2 regions of the Paenibacillus sp. HGF5 genome follow, and region 1 is predicted to be linked to the other one. Evidence: riboswitches for the same ligand, from Rfam matches in the RefSeq annotation. Region 1 holds a riboswitch; the other holds the start of a gene.
The links. A riboswitch is a leader RNA that binds a small molecule or an ion and turns the genes downstream of it on or off. The one in region 1 is predicted to bind FMN.

Region 1 (3,845 bases):
ATGGAGACGGTAAAGGCCGTTCCATGATAGTCCGTGTTTTGCGTCACCATCGGTTTGAGATCGAGCTCCCGAGCCCTGGCCTGCGTCATTGGCAAACAGACCAGCCCGCGGCCTTCGGTGATCATGAAATTGATGACCTCAGGGGTAGCTTTATCCGCTAATGCGATAAAATCGCCTTCATTCTCGCGGTCCTCGTCATCAACAACGATGACGACCTTGCCTTCCTTCAAATCTGATAACGCCTCTTCGATCGTATGAAATGAAAAGCGCTCATCCATCCCTATTCCTCCTTCTTCTCATGGAGATATCTCTATATGCAAGAAACGGCTTAGGCAAAGCCATGCTCGGCCAGGTAATCCCTGCTGATCCCCGATTTCGTGCCGCTTCTGCTTCCTGCGCCTTCCGAACCGTAGTGCAGCAGGTGATCTACATATTTCCCCAAAATGTCGCATTCGATATTAATCGTGTCGCCCGCTTTTTTATAAGCGAGCACCGTCTCCGCCAGCGTATGGGGAATGATGGACACCGTAAAGGAGGAATCCGTCGTTTTGACAACGGTCAAGCTGATTCCATCCAATGTGACCGAGCCTTTCGGAATGATATATTTGAATACGTCCCCATCCGTGGGCGAAATCTCGTATACCACTGCATTCTGATCGGCCTTTACGCTCCGAATGACGCCGATGCCATCCACGTGTCCCTGAACGATATGGCCTCCGAATCTCCCTCCGGCTGCCATCGCCCGTTCCAAATTAACCTTCCCGCCCGGCTGCAGCTCCTTGAGATTCGTATTCCTATAGGTTTCCGGCATAACGTCAACCGTAAATACGCCCTTGTCGATCGCCGTAGCCGTCAAGCAGACGCCATTTACGGATACGCTGTCGCCCAGCTTCAGATCGTCCATAATCCGGTTAGCGGAAATGCTCAGCAGCATGGCCTCCCCTTGGCGCCCGATACGCCGCATCTCGCCGATCTCCTCGACCAATCCAGTAAACACAGGCTTCCCTCCTTTCTCGCTCCTTATTTCCAGACCGGAATGCCAGTGACGTAGATATTGTCGCCCAGTCTTTCGGTCTCAAGTCCTGTCAGCGAAATCGCTTGGTTCATCTGTTCATAACCGCTGAACATGTAATTTCCCGGCGCATCATACCCGCCGATGATTTTGGGAGCGATAAACTGGATGAGCCGGTCCACCAGCTTCTGCTCCAGCATCGAGCCATTAAGCGTACCGCCGCCTTCCAGCAAAATCGAGGCGATCCCCTTTTGTCCCAATTGCAGCAGCGCTCCCTTCAGATCCACCCGCGGTCCAGGCCCGCAGGGGATGACCTGAACACCAAGCTCTTCCAACTCGGTCCGCTTCGTGTCATCCGCCTGCTCCGTCGTCAAGATCCAGGTGGGCGCCAATCCGTCTAACACGACATGGCTGTCGAGCGGTATCCTCAGGCTCGAATCCACGATGATCCTGACCGGGTGCAGCCCCTTAACGCCAAGCCGGGTCGTCAGGCTCGGGTTATCCGCGATAACCGTAGACACGCCGACCATGATGCCTTGATGGCGATGGCGCAGCGTATGCACCAGCTCCCGGGATTTTTCATTGGAGATCCACTTGCTGTCCCCGGTTTTCGAAGCGATCTTGCCGTCCAGCGTGCTGGCCGTCTTTAACGTGACGAAGGGCCGGCCCGTCGTAATGAATTTAACAAAGGCTTCGTTCAGGCGAAGAGCGCGATCTTTAAGGATACCCGTTTCAACCTCGATTCCCGCTGCGCGCAGCATCTGAATCCCTCTGCCCGCCACGAGGGGATTCGGATCCTCGCAGGCCACAACCACCCGCCGAACGCCCTTGGCGATAAGCCTCTCGCTGCAAGGCGGCGTTGCGCCGTAGTGACTGCAGGGCTCCAATGTCACGTACACGGTACTGCCTGCCGCTTTCGGCCCGGCCATATTCAGGGCATGAACCTCGGCATGCGGCGTTCCGCGTTCCAGATGCGTGCCCACCCCGGCGAGAGCACCGTCCTTAACGACGACGCAGCCGACTACCGGGTTGATCCCGGTTTGGCCCTGCGCACGTTCAGCCAGATCCAGCGCAAGTGACATATAGAATTCATCGTTGACGATATCCATGCTAAACATGCCCCTTTCCCAACGTTCATACAAAAAAGCCCTGCCAAAGATTCCGAAGAATCCTTAAACAGGGCTTGATGGAAGTTAATCATTGACACGATAAATAACCGTCATGAATGCAGATTTCGCGTATAGCAAGCGACCCAAATCCGTCACAGGCGAAACCAAAAAAACGCCGTCACAGCTTTGAATCGCATGTGAAAACCTGCACATAACGCATGTCACGCTGTGCGCAAAGACACAATAACATGTGCTGCTTATGTGTCTTTCACTCCTTCTCCCATCCAGACTATACTGTCGGTCCCGGATTTGCACCAGGTCCACCGCATACGATGTGAAACATCACATTCATATCCGGGTCACGGACTAAGACGCAGCACTCTGCTTCGATAAGCTCAATCACTGCGTTCATCACCGCCGGTAGGGAATTTCACCCTGCCCCGAAGGATTAAACATATGAAATTGTTTGATCTTATGAAGAATCTTATCACCCCCTTTTGAAAATTGCAAGAAAAAACAACTAACTTTTTTAAAGCGAATAACTTTAATGCTGTCATTAGCATGGACTTTTAAAGGAGAACGCTTCCCGAAAGGAGAACAGTTAAGTAGGGTAAGCAAGGAGGTAAGAAGTAGTTGAAAAGGAGCGAGCCACGATGAAAACTTCGCTGGACATTATCGTCCGTCCCACGGAGATCGACGTCAACGGACATGTAAACAATGCAAAATACCTCGAATACCTGGAGTGGGGCCGGGAGGAATGGTACGAAGCGGGAGATCTGCGGTATGATGTGCTGAAACGGCTCGGGGTTCAGACCGTCACCGTCAATATCAATATCAATTACCGCAAGGAGTGCGGCCAAGGCGAACGGCTGACCGTCGTGACGGAACCCGAGTCCATGGGCCGCACGAGTTACGTCATGGCCCAGCGGATATACAACGAACAGCATGAGCTGTGCGCGGATGCCATCGTTACCAGCGTGGCGATGGATGTAAACTCACGTAAAAGCCGGCCCGTCCCCGAAGAACTTCGCCGATTGTTCCCAGCCCCTGCGTAATCCGCCCTTTGCGGCGGCCATAAAAAACAGACTCACCCCTGAGGGTGAGCCTGTTTTTGCATGATGCTGAATTTATTATGCTTCGTACACTTCTACTTTTTCCATTTTGTCGCGGCCTTTGAATGCATCCACGTATTCCATGCCTTCAACAACTTTGCCGAATACGGTATGTTGTCCGTCCAAATGCGGCTGCGGCTCGTAGCACACGTAGAACTGACTTCCGCCGGTATTCCGGCCGGCATGCGCCATGGCCAAGCTTCCGCGCTCGTGCTTGTTAGGATTGATCTCGCAGTTAATGGTATAACCCGGTCCGCCGGTTCCCGTTCCTTGCGGACATCCGCCTTGAGCAACGAATCCAGGAATTACGCGGTGAAATACCAGACCGTTATAGAAGCCGGAGTTGGCCAATTTCTCAAAATTAGCCACCGTGTTCGGTGCATCGTTCTCGAACAGGTCAAGCACAACCTCTTTGCCGTTTTCCAAGGTGATCTTCGCTTTTTTTGCCATATGTGTGTATCTCCTTCCGTTATCTCAAACGCTTTTATCGATTTTTTTACAATGCAAGTTATAGTTTACTATGTTTTGAGCCTCGAAGCAAAACGAACTTGTCCCTCCCCCGCGACCATAGCCGACGGAAGGCAGGACGAAGAGCCCTGACCGCAGCCGGAG
Region 2 (3,845 bases), on a different contig from region 1:
ACGGTCTTTATAGAAATCCTACGGATTCTCCGTTTCATAATGGATGCGCAGTTTGTCCCTTGCCCGGCGGATCCGGGCGGTGACGGCTTTCTCCTGCATATTCAGCCGGCTTGCAATATCGCGGACTTTCTCTAAATAGAAATACCTGCGGATGAATATTTCGCGATCCGGTTCGCCCATCCCCTGTACCATGCCGCTTATCGTTTCCTTCTCCTGCCGTAGAATAGCCAGTGCCTCCGCAGAGGGACAAGAAACGGCGTCATCTTCCAATTCGGATTCAATGACCCGCTGCCTCTTTCGCAAGGCATTCAAGGTATGATTACGCGCGGCTATGGCCAGATAAGGCTTGAGACTATCTCCGCGCAGCATGATTTTGGGCCCGTCTGTCCACAGCTTGACCAGCACGTCCCCGGTGATTTCCTCCACATCGAAGGAATTAAACCGCCCACCTGCCACCTTAGCGACCACAGCGGCTATGTAGCGTGAATAGCGGTCAACCAATGTTTCAAAACATCGCGGATCTTTCCTCGCAAGCCCATCCAGCAATGTCTGATCCTCCATGGATCCTCCCCCCTTTATAATCATCTCTTTTGGTAGAACCAAGCCACAGATCCCGTGCTACTATATAAGACACCTTTAATTCCGGAAACCCTACACATCTTTTGAAAAAATAATCGTTTCGCCAAGCAAACCGATCGGAGCAGCTTTGCTTGGGGTAACGGCAAAAAAAGCCGACCCCATCGGATCGGCTTGTTCTACAAACGTATGATTTTATTGCAATTGCGGAGAAGCCTCGGATTGCTGTCTCGATATGATGAACAGCACGATCCAGATCAGCAGGAATCCAAGGAGCTGAGGCCCTGTCACGATTTGCTGGAATACAATCCAGTTAATCAGCACGCCCACCATGGGAAAACTCAGTTCCGCGAGTGTAGCCACAGAGGCTTTGGTCGTGGTTAACCCTTTATAATAAACCAGCAGGCTCAGGAGACCCGGCAGCAGTGCCTGACCGATCAGGTTCAGCGATACCAAGGCAAAGGCGCCTGTGCCCCATGCCGGCATATTCCAAGCTGCCCCTTCGCTCCAAGTAATGACGGTCAGGAGCGGCAGCGCAAGCACAAACCGCAGCGAGGTTACCGTCTCGTACTTCAGTTTGCCTACCATCAAGCGACCCATGACCGTTGAGCCGCCCCATAAGGCTGCAGCGCCTAAGGACAGGAGGCTCCCGACTTGAACAAACTCGTTCCAATGGCCGATCGGCAGGGTTAAGCCGAAGGTGAGCAGATACGTGCCTGCCAAGGCGATGATAAGCAGTATCCCGAAATGGCGCGGAAGCTTCTCTTTCAGAAGCAGGCTGGCCAGAATGATGGCAAACAGCGGCTGCAGCTTCTGCAGCAGCAGGACGGCATTCAGATTGCCGCTCGACAGCCCCATCGTGAACAATACGGTAGCCAGTGCCGAACCGCCCCAGGATATAAACAGCAGCGCGCCGACATGATTCCAGCCAAGGCTCTTTAGTTCCTCCCGGTTCTTCCACAATACAGGAATTGCAATCAAGGAAATAATGATATGTTCAAGCAAAACGATCTGAGCCGAAGTCAGATTCTTGAGCAGAATAACCCGAAATAACGGGTCAACGCCCCACAGGGCGGCCCCCAAAACAACGAGCCAGAACCCTCCTTTAAAACGTCGACTTGCCTGTGCGTCGGAACCATAAGGTTTCACCTTGATCCCGGTATTCATATTACTCATCTTGCCCTCTCCTGTCTTGAATACGGAGGTCTTACTAGCAGAAAGCCCCCGTCATCGGCATGGCCGACATATACGGGGGCTGATCAAATAAGCCTGCGTCGAATGGAATTTTTCGCATTCACGGCAAACTCATCTTTGATCTTCTCCCATCCGGACTTTACCGTCGGCCTTGGAATTGCACCAAGTCAGTCGCTCATTCATGTTGCAAACTGAACGCAGCGAGTCGCGGGCTGAGGCTCGTTCGCGAAGGAACAGAGCCATCACCGCCGGTCAGGAATTTCACCTTACCCCGAAGATCCATATTCATGTTTTATTTTGGTCTTGCCATTAAACCGATTGACCGATAATTCCTATAAGCTTAGTTGATGTATTGAAATTATAACATGAATCCTTTCATGTAAATACATCTATTTTCAAAATAAACGAAATTACACATGAACACAATGAAAAATCTCACGTTCAACCAAGACTTACTGAAAATTATACAGCAAGTATCAATTTGTTACCAGCATGATTTTTTACCATTTCCTTGCGCCTATCTTAAATAACTTCCGGCTTGAATAGCAGCCACTCCTGCTTGAAGATTCAGCAGGCCCAGCGCTTCCTCGGTATTAAGGCTCATTCCGCCCCCATGAGGCTTAGATAACAACCGAGAAGCACTTTCTGCAGCTGTTTCCTCCGATTGCTTCGTCTCACTCAGCAATACTTTGCTTGCAATATGTATATTCAGATTCAATGCGCATGAACTCACATCCTTATCCAATCGTTATCAGGTCGTTATTTCCATCCCTTATTAAAGGTCTCGGAAGCCTGAGCACTTCACTTTAACCGGTCGCCATCTGCCTGAGTACGCCAAAAGACCGCCCTTAAGGTTTCAATCCACCTTAAGGACGGTCTAATCGCATGAAATGCTATCCTGCTTCGATCAGTTCATAAACTTCAACGCTGCCAAAGTACGCTTCAGCACAAGTGCTGCTTGCGCTCGTGTGACCGAATCGAGTGCTCCGAAATTGCCTTGGTTGTCACCCTGCACGATGCCTTGCTTAGTAAGACTGGCCACATGGGCGGCCGCCCAAACCGGAATGGATGCCTGATCCTTGAATCCGGCAGCGGCATTCGCGCCCTGATTGGATAGGTCTGCCGGATTCACCGCCTCCATGGCCCGGGTGATCATTACAGCCATTTCCGCTCGGGTCATGCTGGCATTCGGCGAGAAGGCACCGCCGTTTCCGCCCTCGATTAAGCCGTAGCGCGAGGCTGCGCCGATCTCGCCGGCATACGCGGAATGATCCTGAACATCCTTGAATGCACCGCTCTCGATGACCGGGCTGAGCCCCATCGCACGGACGAGCATGGCCGTAAATTCAGCTCGCGTGATCGCCTTGCCCGGTGCATAGGAGTCCGCGTTGACTCCGTTCACGAGCAGCTTGGAAGCCATGGATTCGATTTCCGATTGCGCCCAGTGGCCGTCAAGATCCGCAAACGTCTTCTTGTACTGCAGCAGCGCATAAACGCCGTTTCCGGCATGCTTGACTTCAATCGCTGCTTTACCGTTCCATGTCGTCCTTACGGCCGGTACAAACCGGAAAGTACCCGCAGCTTCGTCATAAATGACGGCAGCAACCGAATCCGGGTTCATCCCAGCCGGCAGCGGCATGATACGGCTGATGACGCGCTTCCCGAAATCCTTCAGTTCCTGCTCTGCGCCAGGCGCTCCAACCGCTGCGCCGAACCGCAGTCCTCCATTCGCTGCCAACGAGGCGCCCATGGAAGAGGCCTTGCTTGTCATAGCATCCGCTACCTTGCCTGCTGCCGGAGCCACCGACACCTTCACCTGGATGCCGCCGGACCCCTGTGCAGGCTCCAGAGCTTCATCCAGAGGCAGTGCCGTTATCGGAAGACGGATGGCTCCGAGTGCGGTCTCCAGCACCAGGGTTGCATTCGGATTCCGTTCCATGGCCTGCTTCAAGCCTGCTGCCGGAAGCGACAGCTCCGCGGCACGGTTCAATTCAGGAGCCCGAATAATCAGTTCCTGCTGCCCGTTCGAGGACAAGCCGGTCACGGCCTTTTTCCACGCCTCTTCCTTTACCGTA

Region 2: linked by a shared signal. The riboswitch ahead of HMPREF9412_RS28585 (DMT family transporter) and the one ahead of ribD (bifunctional diaminohydroxyphosphoribosylaminopyrimidine deaminase/5-amino-6-(5-phosphoribosylamino)uracil reductase RibD) in region 1 are both predicted to bind FMN.

Annotation. Positions count from the first base shown of each region.
Region 1 is NZ_AEXS01000167.1:118,842-122,686, forward strand. It holds gene HMPREF9412_RS27955 (bifunctional 3,4-dihydroxy-2-butanone-4-phosphate synthase/GTP cyclohydrolase II) at 1-278, opposite strand, end outside; gene ribE (riboflavin synthase) at 329-997, opposite strand; gene ribD (bifunctional diaminohydroxyphosphoribosylaminopyrimidine deaminase/5-amino-6-(5-phosphoribosylamino)uracil reductase RibD) at 1,021-2,121, opposite strand; FMN riboswitch at 2,390-2,573, opposite strand; gene HMPREF9412_RS27970 (acyl-CoA thioesterase) at 2,775-3,176, shown strand; gene HMPREF9412_RS27975 (peptidylprolyl isomerase) at 3,252-3,683, opposite strand.
Region 2 is NZ_AEXS01000171.1:25,593-29,437, forward strand. It holds gene HMPREF9412_RS28580 (RNA polymerase sigma factor) at 19-561, opposite strand; gene HMPREF9412_RS28585 (DMT family transporter) at 772-1,752, opposite strand; FMN riboswitch at 1,887-2,053, opposite strand; gene HMPREF9412_RS28595 (choice-of-anchor I family protein) at 2,678-3,845, opposite strand, start outside.